DNA from 4 places in the Methylobacterium sp. A54F genome. Region 3 is predicted to be linked to each of the others. Evidence: predicted binding sites of a transcription regulator. Region 3 holds the regulator's gene; each other region holds the start of a gene.
What was found. Region 3 encodes PhoB, which activates phosphate uptake and scavenging genes when phosphate is short. Its sites were predicted from a motif close to TGTCATNNANCTGTCAT; they were not measured.
Positions count from the first base shown of each region.

Region 1 (5,102 bases), on a different contig from region 3:
CCCGGCACCGGCTGACGGTGCGGGCGCTCGCGGCGCAGATCGACCGGGCGATCATCGGGTTCGTCCGCGGCCAGACCCTGGTCTGCCTGATCCTCGGCACGTTCTACGCGCTGGGCCTCTGGCTGGTGGGCCTCAACTTCGGCGTCCTGATCGGGCTGATCGCCGGCTTCCTCACCTTCATCCCCTACGTCGGCACCCTGACGGGCTTCCTCCTCTCCGTGGGCGTCGCGCTGGTGCAGTTCTGGCCGGGCTCGGACTGGCTGCACCTCGGCGCCACGGTCGGCGTGTTCCTGGTCGGGCAGTTCCTGGAGGGCAACATCATCTCGCCGAAGCTCGTCGGCGATTCGGTGGGGCTGCACCCGGTCTGGCTGATGTTCGCGCTCCTCGCCTTCGGCTCCCTGTTCGGCTTCCTGGGGCTGCTGCTCGCGGTGCCGGTGGCGGCCTCGATCGGCGTGCTCGTGCGCTTCGCCCTCGCGCGCTACCTGCAGAGCCGGCTGTTCCACGCGGAGCAGCCCCTGCTGCTGCCGGAGGAGCACCGGTGATCCCGGCCTTGACCCGGGCCGCTCCGTGGCCGACCTGACCGGCCCATGACGGACCCGAAGCGCGAGAACGCGCCCCCCCGGCAGCTCGCCTTCGACCTGCCCCTCGACCCGCGCTACGGCCGCGAGGACTTCCTGGTCGGCCCCGCCAACGAGGCGGCCTACGGGCTGGTGGAGGCCTGGCCGGACTGGCCCGACACGGTGCTGCTCCTCACCGGCCCGATGGGCAGCGGCAAGAGCCACCTCGCCTCGATCTGGGCGACGCGCGCCCACGCCTGGACGGTGCCGGCGGCCGCGATTCAGGGGGCCGACCCGACCCACCTCGTCTCGAACGGGGCCCTGGTGGTGGAGGACATCCACCGGCCGGAGGGGCGCGACGAGGCCGCCCTGTTCCACCTGCTCAACCTCGCGCGGGAGCGGGCCTGCGCCGTGCTGCTGACGAGCGCGCTCGCGGTGGAGGCGATCGGCCTCGCAACCCCGGACCTGCGCTCGCGCCTGCGCCTCGCGCCGGGCGCCGAGATCCTGCCGCCCGACGACGCCCTGCTGCGGGCCGTCCTCGTCAAGCTGTTCGTGGACCGGCAGCTCGTGGTGGACCTCGGCGTCGTCGATGCCGTGGCCCTGCGCATCGACCGCTCCCTGGGGCGGGCCCGCGCGGTCGTGGCCGAGCTCGACCGGGACGCCCTCGGCCGGCACCGCCGCATCACCCGGCCGCTGGCGCTCGCCGTGCTGGAGCGCCTCGGGCTCGGCGGCGACGCCGAGGACGAGGGCTGACCGGCCGGCACCAGCGATGCCGAAACGCCGAGGGCCGCCCCCGCGGTGCGGGAGCGGCCCTCGAAGCCGTGAGGGGTCGGACGGTTCAGAAGGTGAAGCCGGTCTCGACCATGTAGCGGTCCTGGCCCCGCTTGTTGCCGAGGGGGCCGAAGCCGAGGCCGGGGGTGACGCCGCCGAAGGCGAGGTCGCCGCGCACGAAGTCCACCAGCTCGACGTGCGAGTACTCGCCGCGGATGAAGAACCGGTCGAAGGTGAAGGTCGGGGTGATCGTGAACGAGTAGGCCGAGCTGCCCGACCCGTAGAGCACGTTGGTGGTGTCCTGCAGGAAGCGGTTGCCGCTCTGGGCGATGTACTCGAAGCGGCCGGCCAGCGCGAAGTTGTCCGTGAAGGCGTAGCTCGCCAGGATGGCGCCGCCGAAGGTCTCGGCGCCGGCGAGCGGGATGATGCCGTTGCGCTCGACGTTCGTGTACTGGACGTAAGGCGTCACGATCCAGGGGCCGGCCGCGTAGGTGTAGTTCGCGCTGACGATGCTGCTGTTCTGCAGCGTGAGCGGCGTGGCGTAGTAGAACCGCGCGCTCTGGTTGAGGTTGTTGTAGCTCGAGAAGTGCGTGCCGCCGTTGATGCCGATGGTGTTGGCATCGTCGAGCTTGTAGGTGATCGCGCCCGTCACCCAGTTGAGCTCGCCGGAGTAGAAGCCGTCCGTGACCGCGATCGAGGCCGAGAGCGGGCCGCTCGCGTAGTTCACCTGCACGCCCTGGTTGATGATGTTCTCCTGGTTGAACAGGAGGCCGCGGGAGATGTTCAGGTTCTGGAAGGTGAAGGCCAGCTCCGAGCCGATGTTGGTCGGCATGCGGCCGCCCTGCACCGACCACTCGTCGTTGATCGCCCACTTGCCGAACACCACCGGCACCGGGCTGAACAGCAGGTTGGTCTGGTCGATCGCGCTGAAGGTCGGGAAGCCGAGCGCCGGGATCGAGTAGAGGCCGGTCTGCACGTAGAACTGGAACGGGCCGTCGGCCTTCTGGATGAAGGCCTGCACGTTGCTGAAGTCGACGCGGGCGACGCGGTCGTCGTTCTGGCCGGGAACCAGGGGGGTGTAGAACGACGGCAGCCGGTCACTGTAGTTGTAGGCGTAGCCGGTCACGGCGCCGCCGACGTAGATGTCGCCGATGGCGGTGGTGATGCAGGCCGGGTTCGGGTTCTGCTTGATGACGCCGCCGAAGGCCGGGAAGGTGATCGCGGCCTTGCAGACCTCCGGCGCTGCCGGGGGCGGGGGGGCCTTCGGGGTCAGGTCGGCCGCGAAGGCGGACACCGAAGACAGCAGGGCGGCGGTCAGGCCGGTCAGAAGGATGCGGGGCGCCATGATGCTCAGCTCGGATGCGTCGTTGTACTGTCAAGCTGCCATCCTCGACCCGCTCAGGGCAAAATCCATTTTTAGGCGATTGCATAGATATTGGGCATTCACGCCGCTGTGTTCGGAAACGTGGCATTTCGGCAACGTACCGCGCGGGGTGGCCTTAACGAAGCCTTGACGAATGCCGCCGGGGAGCCAGCGCAGGACGGCCCGGTTCGCCGGCAAAAATGTCATCGAACTGTCAAATGAGCGGGGCCCGCCCATGTTAGGGGTGCCTCGCCGACGAGGATACCGAGGAGGAGCGTCGTTGTCCGAGATGGATCCGAACGCCGAGGCGCGACGGGACGAGGCAGCGGACGAGGAGGTCGGCGCCGCGTCCGGCGGGACCTCCGAGCGTCCGGCCGCGCGGCCGGCGGCGGAGCGCCGGGCCCAGCCGGTGCGGCGCGCCCACGGCGCCCGCACGACGCGGCGGCCGGCCGAGGCGCCCGCGGCGCCGGTCACCGAGGAGCCCGACGAGTGGCCCGTCGCCGCCGCCCCGGCGGCCGAGGCGGTCGAGCCGCCCGCGCGGGAGAACGTCCTGGAGGCGGGCCGGGCGCTGCGCCACGCCCCGGAGCGATTCGTGAACCGCGAGCTGTCCTGGCTGCAGTTCAACCGGCGGGTGCTCGAGGAGGCCTCGAATGCCGGCCACCCGCTCTTGGAGCGGCTGCGCTTCCTCTCGATCTCGGCGAACAACCTCGACGAGTTCTTCATGGTGCGCGTGGCGGGCCTGCACGATCAGGTCCGGGCCGGCCTGACGGTGCCCTCGCAGGACGGGCTCTCGCCCTCCGAGCAGCTCGCCCGAATCGCCACCGAGGTGGCGCGCCTCGCCGAGGACCAGCAGGCCCGCTGGCGGGAGCTGCGCGCGGAGCTGCACGGGGCCGACATCGACCTCGTCGAGCCCGGCGACCTCGACCCGGAGCACGCGGCCTGGCTCGAGGACTACTTCCTCAGCCACGTCTTCCCGGTGCTGACGCCGCTCGCCATCGATCCCGCGCACCCGTTCCCCTTCATCCCGAACCTCGGCTCGACGATCGCCCTGATGCTGGTGCGGCCCCGCGACGGCCGGGTGCTCCGAGCGCTCATCCGCATGCCGGGCGTGCTCGACCGCTTCGTGCGCCTGCCCGACCGCAGCGGCGACCCGGTCGCCCGCTTCATCGCCATCGAGCAGGTGATCGTGACCTTCACGGCCCGGCTCTTCCCCGGCTACCTCGTGAAGGGGCAGGGCGCCTTCCGGGTGGTGCGCGATTCCGACCTCGAGATCGAGGAGGAGGCCGAGGACCTCGTCCTCCACTTCGAGAGCGCCCTGAAGCGCCGCCGCCGCGGCGTGGTGATCCGCCTCGAGGTCGAGGCCGGCATGCCCGAGGACCTGCGCGCCTTCGTGGCGGACGAGCTGGAGATCGCCACGGACGCGATCTTCCTCGTCGAGGGGATGCTGGCGCTGAACGAGCTGTCGCAGATCGTCGGGATCGACCGGCCGGACCTGAAGTTCAAGCCCTACAACCCGCGCTTCCCCGAGCGCATCCGGGAATCGGGCGGCGACGTCTTCGCGGCGATCCGCCAGAAGGACTTCATCGTCCACCATCCCTACGAGTCGTTCGACTCGGTGGTGCAGTTCCTCGCCCAGGCCGCCCGCGACCCGAACGTGGTGGCGATCAAGCAGACCCTCTACCGCACCTCCTCGAACTCGCCGATCGTCGCGGCGCTCGCCGAGGCGGCGGAGGCCGGCAAGTCGGTCACCGCCCTGGTGGAGCTGAAGGCCCGGTTCGACGAGGAGGCCAACATCCGCTGGGCGCGCAACCTCGAGAAGGCCGGCGCGCAGGTGGTGTTCGGCTTCGTGGAGCTGAAGACCCACGCCAAGCTCTCGATGGTGGTCCGCCGCGAGGGCGACCGCCTCGTCACCTACTGCCACGTCGGCACCGGCAACTACCACCCGATCACCGCGCGCATCTACACGGACCTGTCCTTCTTCACGGCGGACCCCGCCATCGCCCGGGACGTGAGCCGGATCTTCAACTTCATCACCGGCTACGCCGAGCCGGCGGAGCTGGAGCGGATGGCGGTCTCGCCGCTCACCGCCAAGGCCCGCCTCCTGGAGCACATCGAGGCCGAGATCGCCCACGCCAAGGCTGGACGGCCGGCGGCGATCTGGATCAAGTGCAACGCGCTGGTCGACGCGCAGATCATCGACGCGCTCTACGATGCCTCGGAGGCCGGGGTGCAGATCGACTGCGTGGTGCGCGGCATCTGCTGCCTGCGGCCCGGCATCCCGGGCCTCTCGGAGACGATCCGCGTGAAGTCGATCGTCGGGCGCTTCCTCGAGCACGGGCGCATCTACGCCTTCGGCAACGGCGTCGGGCTGCCCCACCCGAAATCCATCGTCTACATCTCGTCCGCGGACC
Region 1 is NZ_JBKFBF010000005.1:202,181-207,282, forward strand. It holds gene ACLBXP_RS10575 (AI-2E family transporter) at 1-542, shown strand, start outside; gene ACLBXP_RS10580 (hypothetical protein) at 588-1,310, shown strand; gene ACLBXP_RS10585 (outer membrane beta-barrel protein) at 1,396-2,673, opposite strand; gene ACLBXP_RS10590 (RNA degradosome polyphosphate kinase) at 2,981-5,102, shown strand, end outside.
Region 1: ACLBXP_RS10590 (RNA degradosome polyphosphate kinase) is a predicted target of PhoB. The motif match lies at 2,893-2,909, and genes of this name have one in related genera.

Region 2 (5,102 bases), 160 kb from region 3:
TACCAGCGGCCGTGGTGGTGATGGTGGCGGTGGCCCCAGCCGCGATGGTGATGGCGATGGCCCCAGCCATGGTGCCGGTGTCCCCAGCCGTGGTGGCGATGGCCCCAGCCCCGGTGATGGCCGAAGCCATGGTGGTGATGGTGATGGCGGCCGTAGCCGTACTGGACCTGCTCGATGCCGGCCGCCGGCTCGGCGATGGGACCGGGCGCGAACGGAGCGGCCTGGGCGGCGGGCGCCGCCAGGGCGAGGCCGCCGGCGAGCGCGAAGGCGGCGGCCAGGATGCGGCCGCGGAAGGGACGGCCACGGTCGATCGATGCGGACATGATGCGGGCTCCTCACTGATCTCGACGCGGCCCGCCGGGCCGCGTCGATTGCCGATCAGGGGTAGAGAGCCGCGCATGAACGCGCCCTGAGAGGGTCGTTCAGGCGAGGGCGGCGGTCGCCTGCGCCTGCGTCACGCCCGTCAGCAGCACCGAGCCGCCGCCGGAGAGCAGGAGGCGGGTGTCGCCGCTCCCCGCCGTGCCGAAGGTGTAGGTCTGGCCGTTCAGCGCGAGGCGGTCGCCCTCGGCCTGGCTGAAGCCCGTCACCGTGTCGGCCCCGGAGCCGGCGGCGAAGACGTAGCGGTCGGCGCCCGCGCCGCCGGTCAGGAGATCGTCGCCCCGGTCGCCGGACAGCACGTCGTCGCCCTGGCCGCCCAGCAGCGTGTCGGCGCCCTGGCCGCCGAACAGGCTGTCGGCCCCGTCGTCGCCGAGCAGGAGGTCGTTGCCGAGGCCGCCGAAGGCGAGGTCCGCGTCGGCGCCGCCGAGCAGCGTGTCGTTGCCGAGATCCCCCGAGAGGCGGTCGGCGCCGAGATCGCCCGAGAGGTAGTCGCCGTCCTGGCCGCCGTAGAGGGTGTCGGCGCCCTGCCCGCCGAACAGCGTGTCGGCCCCCTGGTTGCCGTAGAGGGCGTCGGTGCCCTGGTTGCCGGTGATCAGGTCGGCCCCGGCCGCGCCGACGATGAGGTCGTTGCCGCCGCCGCCGGCCAGCGTGTCGCTGCCGGCGCGCCCGTCCATGACGTCGTTGCCGCCGCGGCCGTCGAGGCGATCGCCCGCGTCGGTGCCGATCAGGTTGTCGTTGCCCTCGGAGACCTGCGTCACGCCGAGGCGGAGCTGCGCCAGGAGGTAGTCGCCGAGCTCGGCCTCGTCCGTGAAGGCGCGGCCGCTGCCGACCGTCTGCCCCTGGGCGTTGACGAAGCTGTCGCGCTGGTCGGCGAGCTGGGTGAGCTGCGCCGAGCCGGCGCCCGCGGCGAAGAGCGGGATCACCTGGTTCGAGTGGTTGGTGGAGAAGAACAGGCCCTCCGGCACGCCATCGCCGTTCCGGTCCGGCTGAACGGGCTGGTAGGGGATGGTGGCGCCCTCGGGCCCGAAGAACAGGTGGTCGTGGTCGGCGGTGACGATGAGGAGCGTGTCGTCGAAGGTCGCGGCGCTCTCGGGGGCGTTGATGTAGTCGACCACCGTGCGCACCGCGTCGTTGAAGTCGATGTACTCCTCGATCATGCGGCCGCGGTTGTTCGCGTGCATGGCACGGTCGACGGCGCCGCCCTCGATCATCAGGTACATGCCGTCCGGGTCCTGGCCGAGGCGGTTCAGCGCGGCGCGGGACAGCTCGGAGAGCGTCGGCGAGGTCTCGAGGCGCGGCACGCTGAAGGGCACCTCGGTGGCGTTGGCCGCCGCCGCGCCGTCGCGGTTGAAGTTGCTCGACGTGAAGGCCTGCGTGATCATCGCGAGGCGCTCGGTGGTGGGCGTGCCGGTGCCGGCCGCCCGGATCGACGCGCGGTCCTGCAGGAGCTGCCAGCTCTGGCCGTCCTGCGAGCGGAAGGTGTCGCTCTTCAGCGCGCCCCACAGCTCCGGGCTGATCCACTGGTAGTTGGCGGTGGCGCGCAGGCGGCCGTTGTCGTCGTAGTCCGGGTTGCCGGTCCCCCCGATCACGTCGAGGGTCCCGGTCGCGAACATCTCCAGCGCGATCTGGTTGGCGTTGGCGCGTGAGATGTTGTGGGCGCCGCCGAGGGCGGAGGGGGTCGCGTCGGAGAACTGCACGGTGGTGACGACGCCGGTGGCGAGGCCCCGCTGGTGGGCGAGCTCGGCGATCGAGTAGAGCTCGGCGCCGTTGCCGTCGACGTCGATGGCGTTGTTGTAGGTCTTGTCGCCGGTGGCGATGGACGAGGCGGTGTTGCCCGAGTCCGGATAGGTGTTGCGGTTCCACTCGTAGCCGGCAAACGCCCGGGGCTGGCCGTTCGGGTCGGTGCCGGCGGCCGGCGCGAAGTCGTAGTTGCGAGCGGGGTCGTAGACCACAGCGGGGTTCTGGGCGAGGCCGAGGTCACCCGGGACCGGCGTCGTGCGGTTGTCGAGGGGGTAGACCGACTGGGCGGTCGCCGTGAAACCGGGGCCGTCCGCCACCAGCGAGCGGCCGGCGATGCCGGCGCGCGGGTCGCCCGAGGCGAGGCCCTGGAGGTAGAGGCGCGTGGCTTCGAGCGTGTTAAAGCCCGCGCCGTCGGCGATCATGACGATGACGTTGCGGACGGGACCGGCGGTGGCCATGGGATCGAGCGCTTCCTAATGCGGGCGCACGCTCCCGTTCCGGATCCCGTGAGGGCTCCCGGTCGCCGCAACCCTGATTCGCGAGGTGGATCGGGCGCCGGGGGATCCGGGCCGGAAACATCCGGAAACGGTATTGCGGCGGCGTGCGACAGCCGGATGAAGCGCCGGCTATCGACCCGAGGAATTCAACGCAAATTAACGAAAAGCGCGAGGCGCGCAGCTCAGGGCCGGCGGTAGGCCCAGACCCGGGCCGGCGGCAGGTTGAGCCAGACCCGGTTGGACCCGCTCGCCGTGTAGCTGCCCGCGGCGCAGCGGGCCGGGATCGGCGGTACCACGGCGTAGGTGAACTGCACGAAGGGGGCGCCCGGATGCATCAGGTCGTGGGCGGTGTTGAGAAGATCGAGGCGCTGCTCCAGGGGCTTGGTGAACAGCGGCAGGCTCGACACGGTCGCGGCAGCCGGCCGGTCGAGCAGGGCGCCCACCGTCTCGCGGATGTTGTAGGCATCGCCCCGCAGCACCGTCACGCCGGGAAAGCGGCGGCGCAGCAGCTCGCAGAAATCGGGGTTGAACTCCACGAGGATCAGTCGCTCGGCCGAGACGCCGCGCCGGATCAGCGCCTCGGTCACCGGGCCGGTGCCGGGTCCGAGTTCCACGACCGGGCCGTCGAGGGCCGGGTCGACGAAGGCCGCCATGGTGCGGGCGAGGAGCCGCCCCGAGGGCGTGACCGCGCCGGTGACGAGGGGCCGCTCGAACCAGGAACGCAGGAAGCGCGCCTCGTCGTCGAGCCCGTCGCGTCGCTGCGCCCGCAGGTTCCCGGTTGCGGCCAAGGCTTTCGCGCTGGAACGGCGTAACGGCGGCAAGACCGTAGTCCCTCGTTCTGGGGTGGCGTCTTTGCAGGCTAGACGACGAAAGGCTTCTTACAGTCAAGGCGAGGCGCGCGCATAGCACCTTGGCGTGCCTGCGCGGCCACGGAAAGCCGGCCTCTCCATAACCGGACAGGCCCCGATTGGATCCGGGGGCTCGAACTCACTGGCGCGCCGAGCCGCCGAAGCCGTCGAAGAAGTCACGCACCTTGGAGAAGAAGCCGGCGCTCTCCGGGTGGTTCTCGTCCGAGGCGGTCTGGTCGAACTCCTGAAGGAGTTCGCGCTGGCGCTTGGTGAGGTTCTGGGGCGTCTCGACGAAGACCTGGATGTAGAGGTCCCCCACCTCGCGCGAGCGCAGCACCGGCATGCCCTTGCCCTTGATGCGGAACTGCTTGGCCGTCTGGGTGCCGGCGGGGATGCGCACCTCCGTCTGCGAGCCGTCGATCACCGGCACGGTGATCTCGCCGGCGAGCGCCGCCGTCACCATCGAGATCGGCACGCGGCAGAACAGGTCCGCCCCGTCCCGCTGGAAGAACTCGTGCGGCTTGATCGAGAGGAAGACGTAGAGGTCGCCGGACGGGCCTCCGCGCAGGCCGCTCTCGCCCTCGCCCGCGAGGCGGATGCGCAGGCCGTCGTCGACGCCCGCCGGCACGTTGATCGAGAGGGTGCGCTCGCGGTTGACCCGGCCGGCGCCGGCGCAGTTCGGGCAGGGATCGTCGATCACCTCGCCGCGGCCGTGGCAGTTCGGGCAGGTGCGCTCGATGGCGAAGAAGCCCTGAGCGGCCCGCACGCGCCCGTATCCCGCGCAGGTCGGGCATGTCCGGGGCTTCGAGCCGGCCTTGGCGCCCGAGCCCGCGCAGACGTCGCAGGTGACGGAGGTCGGGATGCGGATGGTCTCGGCCTTGCCCGCGAACGCCTCCTCCAGGGTGATCTCGAGGTTGTAGCGCAGGTCCGCGCCGCGCTCGCGGCCCGGCTGGCCGCCGCGCCCGCGGGTCTGGCCGCGGCCGTCCCCGAAGAAGTTGTCGAAGATGTCCGACATGAAGTCGCCGAACTCGTTGCCGAATCCGGGGCCGGCCCCGCCCGCGCCCTGGCTGAAGGCCGCGTGGCCGAAGCGGTCGTAGGCGGCGCGCTTCTGGCCGTCGGAGAGGCACTGATAGGCCTCGTTGATCTCCTTGAACTTGATCTCGGCTTCCTTGTCGCCGGGATTGCGGTCCGGATGATAGGTCATGGCGAGCTTGCGGAAGGCGGTCTTCATCTCGCCGTCCGTGGCGGTCTTCACGACCCCCAGGATCTCGTAATAGTCCCGCTTCGACATACCTGCCCTCGAGGGTCCTTCACGTGCGCCCTGCCTGCGCGCGGCGGGGCGGTCGGCCGATTCGTGCAACGATCCGGATCAGGGGCTCTATCACGCACCCGTGCCGGTTGGTCAAAATCCTCATCCCGGACATCCGCCCCTGGGCCGGGCGCCCCCGCCGTTGCGCGCCTGGGCGGCCCGGGCGCCGGCTCCGCCGATGCGAGGCCGGCCGCCCAAGCAAAGGCGGGGCCGGATCGCTCCGGCCCCGCGTTTCGGCATAGGGTACGGGCCCGATCAGGCCCGCTTCTTCTGGTCCTTCTCGTCGACCTCCTGGAAGTCGGCGTCGATGACGTCGTCCTTCTTCTCGGC
Region 2 is NZ_JBKFBF010000001.1:552,651-557,752, reverse strand. It holds gene ACLBXP_RS02765 (hypothetical protein) at 1-323, opposite strand, end outside; gene ACLBXP_RS02760 (alkaline phosphatase) at 423-2,576, opposite strand; gene ACLBXP_RS02755 (class I SAM-dependent methyltransferase) at 2,798-3,436, opposite strand; gene dnaJ (molecular chaperone DnaJ) at 3,603-4,754, opposite strand; gene dnaK (molecular chaperone DnaK) at 5,028-5,102, opposite strand, start outside.
Region 2: ACLBXP_RS02760 (alkaline phosphatase) is a predicted target of PhoB. The motif match lies at 2,722-2,738, and genes of this name have one in related genera.

Region 3 (5,102 bases):
GATCGAGAGCGTGTTGTTGCGCGTCACGTCGAATTCCGGCTCCAGGCGGCCGTTGATCACGACGTAGATGTTGGCCCGCCCGTTGGTGCGCAGGCGCCCGTCCCGCAGCAGGAACGACTGCGGCAGGGTGAAGACCGGGGTGACCACCGAGCCGTCGACGTGGAGTTCCTGGAACGCGCTCGGGCCCGCGCTCACGTCGATCAGCTGCGGCGGGAACACCGCCGGGATGCTCGCCGAGGCTGTGAGCACGTCGCGGAAGAGATCGACCGCGTTCGGCGCGCCGCTCGCCGCGATCGCGCCCATGTTCCAGATCACCGCGCGCTGCGAGTCGAGGTTCGTGGTGACGACGAGGAGGCGCCGGCCCTTCGCGTGCTCGGCCGCCACGGCCGCGAGGAGGTCCGGCGTGACGTAGCGGCCGATCAGGTCGCGCAGGCGTCCGTCGCCGAACAGGCCGGAGCCGAACAGCACGTTGGCGAGGCTCGGCGCCTGCACCAGGGTCTCGGCGACGCCGCTCGTGTAGATGTCCGTCAGGTAGGAATCGTAGGCCGGGCCCAGGAAGGCGAAGGGCGCGATGAGGGCGCCCGTGCTGACGCCGGAGACCAGCGAGAACTCGGGGCGCGTGCCCGAGGCCGTCCAGCCGTTGAGGACGCCCGCGCCGTAGGCCCCGTCGCCGCCGCCGCCCGAGAGGGCGAGATACGAAAAGCCCTTGCGCTGCGCCTCCGGTCGTCCCGCCATCTCCGTGAAGGTTTCGGCCGAGGCGTCCGAGAAGGCGCGCGCGTTGGGGATGCCCGGCACGCTCGCGTAGGCCGCCTGCTCGGCGCTGTAGGGCGTGCGCGGCAGCGACGAGCAGGCGGCCAGCGGGCCTGCCGCGCAGAGCGCGAGGAACCCGCGCATCCATCCGATCCGACGCGACATCGCCAGGGTCCCAATCGCTCAAGCTTGCGGGCGCTCATGCCCAGAACGAGCTTGGCCATTGTACCGTTCCGGCGCCAACGCTGCAACGCGCAGTCGCATCCCGAGTGGTGCCGGAATGCCACGATGGCGGCCGGCCATTGCCGGTGGAAACCGGACGGGCCCCGGCGCGGTGTGGAGCGTGGGCGCTTGCATCGGCGGCGAGCCGTCCTGTAGGTTCTGACCGTCGCCGTGGGGTCCACCCGTGGCGGCCATCATCAGTGGCGTGAATCGATGTGCTTCCCACCGGCCGGCCCGCTCGCGCGGATCGATGCTTGCCGGATGAGGAGACGCGTTCGCGTCGCGGCATGATCGTTGGGCGGAGGGGGTGATGATCGAAGCGAGCCTGAGCTGGACGGACGAACGCGTCGAGCTGCTGCGCCGGCTCTGGGAAGAGGGCCAGAGCGCGAGCAAGATCGCAGCCCAGCTCGGCGGCGTCACGCGCAACGCCGTGATCGGCAAGGTCCACCGCCTGGGTCTCGCGGGCCGCGTGAAGCCGGGGGCCGAGGCCGCCGGGGGGCGTCGCCGCGGTCGCGAGGACGAGGCCGAGGTCGCCGCCGTCGAGGTCGTCGAGAGCGAGATGCCGGAGCCCGTGGCGACGATCACCGCGCACCGGCCAACCCCGGACTTCCCGCCCGCCCCGCCGGCCGCGGCCGAGCCCGTGGCCCTCGCCGTCTCCGAGCGGGTGACCATCATGGATCTGCGCGAGTCGATGTGCCGTTGGCCGATGGGCGATCCGACGACGCCGGAATTCCGCTTCTGCGGCGCCCGCTCGATCACGGGCCTGCCCTACTGCACGCATCACGCCCAGATCGCCTACCAGCCCGCGGCCGAGCGCAAGCGCGACCGTCGCGTCGCGGGCTTCCGGTAAGGGTTTCGGCGCCTCCCCTTCCCCGCGCCGCGGGGAAGGACGGCAGTGCCTCACGCCGCTCCCGAGAACATCTCGTCGAAGGAGTAGCCCGAGCCCCGCACCGTGCGGATCGGATCGGACTGGCGCGGGCGGTTGATGGCCTTGCGCAGGCGCCCGACATGGACGTCGACGGTGCGCTCGTCGATGTAGACGTCGTGGCCCCAGACGCCGTCGAGGAGCTGCTCGCGGGAAAAGACCCGGCCAGGGCTCTGCATCAGGAATTCGAGGAGCTTGAACTCGGTCGGTCCGAGATGGATCTCGCGGCCCGAGCGGCGGATCCGGTGGCTCACCCGGTCGAGCTCGATGTCGCCGGCCACCAGGAGGCTCGCCACGTGGGCCGGCTTGGCGCGGCGCAGCAGGGCCCGGACCCGGGCGAGAAGCTCCGGCACCGAGAATGGCTTCACGATGTAGTCGTCGGCGCCGGTGCCGAGGCCCCGCACCCGGTCCCCCTCCTCGCCGCGGGCCGTGAGCATGATGATCGGCAGGCGCTCGCTCTCCCGCCGCGCCCGGATGCGCCGGCACAGCTCGATCCCCGAGAGGCCCGGCAGCATCCAGTCGAGGAGGATCAGGTCCGGCAGCTGCTCGCGCAGGAGCACGTCCGCCTCGTCGCCCCGCACGGCGCTGTCCACCGTGAAGCCCTCGGCTTCGAGGTTGTAGCGGAGGAGGAGGGTCAAGGCCTCCTCGTCCTCCACGATCAGGATCCGGGTACTCATGCGCGCGGTCGTCGTGTCCGAGGGCGCCTCACGCCTGCGGCGTGACGGTCGCGTAGTTCGAGGCGTCGTTCTTGGGCCGGTCGCCGGCCACCGTCTCGCCGGTGGCGAGATAGTGGATCGTCTCGGCGATGTTGGTGGTGTGGTCGCCGATGCGCTCGACGTTCTTGGCGCAGAACAGGAGGTGCGTGCAGAACGAGATGTTGCGCGGATCCTCCATCATGTAGGTCAGGAGCTCGCGGAACAGGGAGTTGTAGAGGGCGTCGATCGCCCCGTCGCGCTCCCACACGTCGTGCGCGGCCGTGGTGTCCCGGCTCGCGTAGGCGTCGAGCACGTCCTTGAGCTGCTCCTGCACGAGGTCGCTCATGTGCTGGACGCCGACGACGATCTTCTGGGCCTGCGGCTGGTCGCTGATCGCCACGACGCGCTTGGCGATGTTCTTGGCGAGGTCGCCGATGCGCTCCAGGTCGCCCGAGACGCGGATCGCCGAGATGGTCTCCCGCAGGTCGATGGCAAGCGGCTGGCGGCGGGCGATGAGCAGCACCGCCCCCTCCTCGATCTGGCGCTGGAGCACGTCGAGGCGCTTGTCGGCCGCGATCACGGCCTGGGCGAGGACGCTGTCCCGGCGCACCAGCGCGTCGGTGGCGTCGGTCATCATCTTCTCGGCCACGCCGCCCATCTCGGAGATCGAGCGGCGCAGGTCGTCGAGGTCGGCATCGTAGGATTTGACGATGTGGTCGGGCATCCGGTCGGCTCCTCGCTCAACCTCGGGCTGGATCAGCCGAAGCGGCCGGTGATGTAGTCCTGGGTCTGGCGCTTCGTCGGGTTCATGAAGATGCGGTTCGTCGGCCCGAACTCGACCAGCTCGCCGAGGTACATGAAGGCGGTGAACTGCGAGATGCGGGCCGCCTGCTGCATGTTGTGGGTCACGATGGCGATGGTGAACTCGGAGCGGAGCTGCTCGATCAGCTCCTCGATGCGCCCCGTCGAGATCGGGTCGAGGGCCGAGGTCGGCTCGTCGAACAGGATCACCTCCGGGCGCTGGGCCACCGTGCGGGCGATGCAGAGGCGCTGCTGCTGGCCGCCCGACAGGCCGGTGCCCGGCTGCTTGAGCTTGTCCTTCACCTCATCCCACAGCGCGGCCTTGCGAAGCGATTCCTCGACGCGCCGGTCGAGCTCGGCCTTGGGCAGGCGCTCGTAGAGGCGCAGACCGAAGGCGACATTGTCGTAGATCGACATCGGGAAGGGCGTGGGCTTCTGGAAGACCATGCCGACACGGGCGCGCAGTTCGTTGAGGTCGACCTTCGGGTCGAGGATGTTCTGCCCGTCGAGGAGGATCTGCCCCTCGGCGCGCTGCTCGGGGTAGAGGCTGTAGATCCGGTTGAAGGTGCGCAGCAGCGTCGACTTCCCGCAGCCCGAGGGCCCGATCAGCGCGGTCACCTGCCGGTCGTGGAAGTCGAGGTTGATGCCCTTCAGGCCGTGGAAGCCGCCGTAGTAGAAGTTCAGGTCCTTCACGGCGATGCGCACGGGAGCGCCCTCGTCGGCATGAGTATTGGCGCCGATGGGCGGGGCCGTCATGGTCGGGGCGGCACTCATGGGAGCACTCATGGGGGACGTCCTTTGCGGGGCCTTCAGCGCGCGCGCTGGGGCTTGATCACGAGGCGGGCGACGATCGAGAGAGCGAGGATCGTCACGGTGATGAGGAGGGCGCCGGCCCAGGCGAGGCCCTGCCAGTTCGGATAGGGCGACAGCGCGAACTGGTAGATCATCACCGGCAGGTTCGGGACGCCGCCGAGCAGGTTGGCGTTGAACCACGAGTTGTTGTTGAGCGCGGTGAACAGGAGCGGCGCCGTCTCGCCGGCGATGCGGGCGAGCGCCAGGATGATGCCGGTGACGACGCCCGCCGAGGCGGCGCGCCAGGTGACGCTCATGATCACCCGCGACGGCGGGGCGCCGAGGGCGGCGCCGGCCTCGCGCAGGGTGCCGGGCACGAGGCGGAGCATGTCCTCGGTGGTGCGCACGATCACGGGCGTCGCGATGATGGCGAGCGCCACGCCGCCGGCCCAGCCCGAGTAGGTCCCCATCGGCCGCACCATCAGGGTGTAGACGAACAGACCGATCAGGATGGAGGGGGCCGAGAGCAGGATGTCGTTGAGGAAGCGGATGACGTCGGCGAGGCGTGAGCCGCGCCCGTACTCGGCGAGGTAGGTGCCCGCCATCAGACCGATCGGGGTGGCCACCAGGATGCCGATCGCGGTGAGCACGAGGCTCCCCAGGATCGCGTTGGCGATGCCGCCGCCCTCGCTGCCGGGGCCGGGCGTGGGCTGGGTGAACAGGGTCGGCGAGAAGCCCCGGATCCCCTCGACGATCAGCATCAGGAGGATCGAGCCGAGCACCACCGCGCCGAGGACCGTCGCGACGAGGCAGGCGGTGCGCAGCACGCGGTCGGCGACGCGGCGGGACGGCCGGACGCGGCCGCCGCTGCGGCGGGGCGCGTCCACGGTCGCGAGGGGGGAGCGTGCGTCCATGGT
Region 3 is NZ_JBKFBF010000001.1:389,746-394,847, reverse strand. It holds gene ACLBXP_RS01940 (patatin-like phospholipase family protein) at 1-915, opposite strand, end outside; gene ACLBXP_RS01935 (GcrA family cell cycle regulator) at 1,283-1,822, shown strand; gene phoB (phosphate regulon transcriptional regulator PhoB) at 1,873-2,574, opposite strand; gene phoU (phosphate signaling complex protein PhoU) at 2,603-3,316, opposite strand; gene pstB (phosphate ABC transporter ATP-binding protein PstB) at 3,349-4,167, opposite strand; gene pstA (phosphate ABC transporter permease PstA) at 4,203-5,099, opposite strand.

Region 4 (5,102 bases), on a different contig from region 3:
CCGGTAGAAGGACCCCAGGAATTCCAGGCTGCGCACCCGGACCTCCAGGGCGTTGACGTCGGTCGGCGCCACGTTGCCAACGCGGATCTCCTCGGGCCGGAAGCCGAGGCGGATCGGGCTGCCCGGATGAAAGCCGCCGCTCGCGCAGCGCAGGTCGACCAGGCCGACGCGCACGCCGCCGGCCTCCGCGACCGTGGCGTTGAGGAAGGTCATGGCGCCGATGAAGTCGGCCACGAAGGCCGAGGCCGGGTTCTGGTAGATGGCCTGCGGGGAGCCGACCTGCTCGACCCCGCCGCGGTTCATCACCACCACCCGGTCGGCCATGGCGAGCGCCTCCTCCTGGTCGTGCGTGACCATCACGGTCGTGATGCCGAGGCGCCTCTGGAGGTGGCGGATCTCCTCGCGCAGCCGCGTGCGCACCTTCGCATCGAGGGCCGAGAGCGGCTCGTCGAGAAGGAGGAGTGACGGGGAGGTCGCGAGCGCGCGGGCCAGCGCCACGCGCTGCTGCTGCCCGCCGGAGAGCTGCACGGGGTACTTCCGCGCCTGGTCCGGCAGCCCGACGAGGTCGAGGAGTTCGGCGACGCGGGCCTCGATGCGCGCCCGCTTCATCCGCCGGTTGACGAGCCCGTAGGCGACGTTGGCGCCGACCGTCAGGTTCGGGAACAGGGCGTAGGACTGGAACACGATGCCGAAGTCGCGCTCGGCGGGCGGCGCGCGCGAGACGTCGACGCCGCCGAGCTCGATCCGGCCCGCATCCTGCCGGTCGAGCCCCGCGATCAGCCGCAGCAGGGTGGTCTTCCCGCAGCCGGACGGGCCGAGGAAGCAGACGAACTCGCCGCGGCCGATGGCGAGGTCGATGTCGTAAAGCGCCCGGAAGCTGCCGAACGACTTCGACAGGCCGGAGACTTTCAGGAACGGGTCCGGATCGCGGATCGTCATGCTCGGGCTCTTGCTGTCCTGCCGGAATCGTCCGCCGTGCGACGGCCGCGTGGCGGCCGGGGCCTACTTCTTGGCCGCCTTCGATTCGTAGCGGCGCGACCATTCCGCCAGGATGCGCTCGCGATTGTCCGCCATCCAGGCCAGGTCGTTCTTGATCATCGCCGCTTCGGCATTGGCCGGATAGTTCGGCGGGGTATTCTGCACGCCCGGGTAAGCGACGATCGCGTAGCTCTTGGCGTAGAGCTCGCTCGCCGCCTTGGTGGCGCCCCAGTCGGCGACCTTGCGGGCCAGCTCCGGCTGCTTGGAGGTCGCCACCACCGCCATGGCCTCCTCGTCCCAGCCGGTGCCATCCGCCGGCACGATCACGGCGAGGGGCGCGCCCTTGGTCGTCTCGGAGGCGCCGCGCATGTCGAGGGAGAGCCCGGCGACGCGCTCGCCGCGCGCGGCCTGCACGCAGGGTGCCGAGCCCGAATGCAGGTAGGCGGCGATGTTCTCGTGCAGCTTGTCCATGTAGGCCCAGCCGGCCTCCTCGCCCATGCCCTGCAGCCAGCCCGCCACCATCAGGTAGCCGGTGCCCGAGGAGGCGGGGTGGGGCATCACCACCTTGCCCTTGAGCGCGGGCTGCAGCAGGTCGGCCCACCGCTCCGGCGCCTTGACGCCGTCCTTCTCGGCCTCCGCCGTGTTGAAGCAGACGACGCCCAGATACGCGTCCATCCCGGTCCAGCTGTAGGGCGGGGTCGGGTCACGGAAGCTCGCCTTGAGGGCGTCCGCGCCCTTGGGCTGGTAGGCCGCGAGCAGGCCCTGCTTCTCGAACATCAGGAGGCTCGAGGCGGCGAGACCGATCACGAGGTCGGCGCGGGGGTTGTCCTTCTCGGCCAGGAACCGGGCCGTGATGACGCCCGTCGAGTCCCGGACCCAGACCACCTCGACCTCGGGGACCGCCCGCTCGATGGCGCTCTTGAACGGTCCGAGCTGATCGTTCTCGAGCGCCGTGTAGACCGTGAGCTTGGTCCGCTCGGCCGCGGCCGCCGGCCCCGCAAGCGCCAGCGCCAAGCCGAGGGCCGGTGCCAGGGCTGTGCCGAGAAATGCGAGGGCTCTCATGGTCGACGCTCCGTTCCGTTCGTGTCCGGGCGCTTTTAGGGCCGCGACTGTGACAGTATAAATACAAGATCCACCTGCCAAGTCCGGTATTTTTGCAGTGTGCGATCAGTTCTTGTGCAGTCTTTCCGATCAGCGCTGAAATAGAACATGGCACGGCGACGCACCCGCTCGCCGTAAGCGAGCGGGTTCGCAGGGTATCGCCCCGGGAAGGGCGCGGATCAGCAGGCCTGGGGCATGCGCCCGGCGGCCAGCAGCCCGTTGATGTCCTCGACGACGCCCGGAAGCTCGGCGATCGTGTCGATCAGAAAGTGCGGACGCGAATCCGCGAACAGGCCGGCGATGCGCTGGCGCTCGGCGGCCAGGCGCTCGGGCGGGGTCGCCCGGAAGGCGTCGTAGGTCAGACCCAGCGCATTGCCCGAGCAGGTGAGCGCCACGGTCCACATGCCGGCCCGGCGCCCTTCCAGGATGCCCGGCACCGTGTCGTCGACCTTCACGCAGGCGGCGACGTCCTCGATGCCGAGCGCGATGACGTTGGCGAGCGCCTGGGCCGGGTGCGGCCGGCCGTTCGGAACCGCGTCCGTCGCCACCACGTGGTCGGCCTCGTAGCCGTTGGTCTTCGCGAGCGCCACCACCCGCTCCATCACCCGCCCGGGGTAGCCCGAGCACGAGCCGATCTTCAGCCCGCGTGCCCGCAGGGCTGCGATCGCGTCGAGCGCGCCCGGGATCACGGCGGAATGCTCGGCGATCTTCTCGATCTGCAGCGGCATGAAGCGCTCGTAGATCGCGGTCACGTCGTCGTCGGTGGCCGCGCGCCCATGATGCTCGGCGTAGCGGGCGGCGATGGCCGGGTCGTTCAGGAGGGTCCGGATGTGGTCCCACTTGCCCATGCCCATGGGCCCGCGCGCCTCCGCGAGGCTCACCGGGACCCCGAACTCGCCGAACGCCTCGACGAAGATCTGGGTCGGCGCGAAGGAGCCGAAATCGACGACCGTCCCGGCCCAGTCCAGGATCGCGGCCTGCAGCCGGCGCGGCGGTTGATAAGCCATGGGGTTCGCTCTCCGGAAGGCGCCGCGTCAGATGTGGTCGATGCCGAACTCGGCCAGCGCGTCGGCCACCGCCGCCACCGCGCGGTCGATGTCGTCCGGCGTGATGGCGCCGATGCAGCCGACCCGGAAGGTCTCCACCTGCGTGAGCTTGCCGGGGTAGAGGATGAAGCCGCGCCGCCGCACGGCCTCGTAGAAGTCCACGAAGCGGTAGCGGCCGTCCCGCGGCGCGTGGAACGTCACGATGATCGGCGCCTGGATCTCCGGCGCGAGGAAGCTGCGGAAGCCGAGGCGCTCCATGCCGCCGATCAGGGCGGCGCAATTGGCCGCGTAGCGATCGTGCCGGGCGGGGAGCCCGCCCGCCTCGTCATACTGGAGGAGCGCCTCGTGGAGGGCCGCCACCACGTGGGTCGGCGGCGTGAAGCGCCACTGGCCGGTGCGCTGCATGTAGGTGTGCTGGTCGTGCAGGTCGAGCGCGAGCGAGGCGCAGTTGCCGGCCGCCTTCTCCAGCGCCCCGGCGCGGGCGATCACGAAGCCCATGCCGGGCACGCCTTCCAGGCACTTGCCGGACGCGGCGATCAGCGCCTCGAAGGGCACCCGCTTCGCGTCGATCGGGAGCGCTCCGAAGGAGCTCATCGCATCCACGATGAGCCCGCGCCGGGCCTCGGCCACGACCTGCGCAATCTCTTCGAGCGGGTTGAGGATGCCGGTCGAGGTTTCGCAGTGGATGAGCCCGACGTGGGTGATGGCGCGGTCCGCCGCCAGGATGCGGGCCACGTCCCCGGCGGAGGTCGGCACGTCCTCGGCGGTCTCGTGCGTCACGAACGGGCGCCCGAGCGCCTCGCAGATCTTCGCGAGGCGCTTGCCGTAGGCTCCGTTGATGCAGACGAGGATCTTGCCCGCGCGCGGCACGAACGTGCCCACCGCCGCCTCCACCGCGAAGGTTCCGCTGCCCTGGAGCGGCACGCAGACGTGGCTGCCGGTGCCGCCCGCCACCGCCACCAGGGCATCGCAGAGGCGCGCCGTGAGGGCGTTGAAGCTGCCGTCCCAGGACCCCCAGTCCGTCAGCATCGCGGCCTTGGTCCGCTCCGAGGTGGTGAGCGGGCCGGGCGTCAGCAGGATGGGCGCGGGCGCTGCGGTCATCATCGTCCTGCCTCGGCGTGGCGGTTCCGGGAGACGCATCTTGTGTTCGGGCGAGCCATCAGATCAAATCGTTTGTCGTGATGTCACGCATCAGTCTCGCCGATCGGTCGCGATGAACCTGTTCCAGCTCCGGGCCTTCGACGCCGTCTCGCGGGAGGGCAGCTTCACCCGCGCCGCCGCCCGGCTCTGCATCAGCCAGCCGGCGGTGACCGGCCACATCAAGGCGCTGGAGGCCCACTACGACCTCGTGCTGTTCCGCCGCGCCGGCCGAAGCGCCGAGCTGACGCCGCAGGGGCGCGCGCTCGCGGAGCTGACCGGCCCGCTGTTTGGACTCGTGGAGCAGGCGGAGGATCTGCTGGAGGCCAACCGGACACTCGCGACCGGCCGGCTGGACATCGCGGTGGACAGCCCGCACATCGTGATGCCACTGCTGGCGCGTCTGCGCGCCCGGCACCCCGGCGTCGTCGTCGGCCTCGTCCTCGGCAACGCCGCCGAGACCCGCGATGCGCTCCTCGCCGAGCGGGCGAGCATAGCGGTTCTCACCGAGGCGGAGCCGCACCCGGACCTCCACCTCCAGGAGATCGCTGTCTCCCGGATTTGCGCCGTGCTGCCGCGGGGCCACGCCCTCGCGGATGCGGCCGAGATCCCCCTCCCCCACCTCGATCGCGTCGCGATGGTGCTGCGCGAGCCGAATTCGGTGACCCGCCGCACGTTCGACCGGGCCTGCGCCGCAGCCCGGATCGCGCCGCACGTGCTGATGGAGCTCGACAGCCGGGAGGCGGTCATCGAAGCGGCGGCGGCCGGGCTCGGGATCGGGATCGTCTCGTCGCTGGAGCAGGGCGCGGACACGCGGGTGGCCGCCGTGCCGATCGCGGG
Region 4 is NZ_JBKFBF010000002.1:417,786-422,887, forward strand. It holds gene ACLBXP_RS05640 (putative 2-aminoethylphosphonate ABC transporter ATP-binding protein) at 1-939, opposite strand, end outside; gene ACLBXP_RS05645 (putative 2-aminoethylphosphonate ABC transporter substrate-binding protein) at 1,003-2,040, opposite strand; gene phnX (phosphonoacetaldehyde hydrolase) at 2,259-3,086, opposite strand; gene ACLBXP_RS05655 (2-aminoethylphosphonate--pyruvate transaminase) at 3,114-4,229, opposite strand; gene ACLBXP_RS05660 (LysR substrate-binding domain-containing protein) at 4,339-5,102, shown strand, end outside.
Region 4: ACLBXP_RS05645 (putative 2-aminoethylphosphonate ABC transporter substrate-binding protein) is a predicted target of PhoB. The motif match lies at 2,090-2,106, and genes of this name have one in related genera.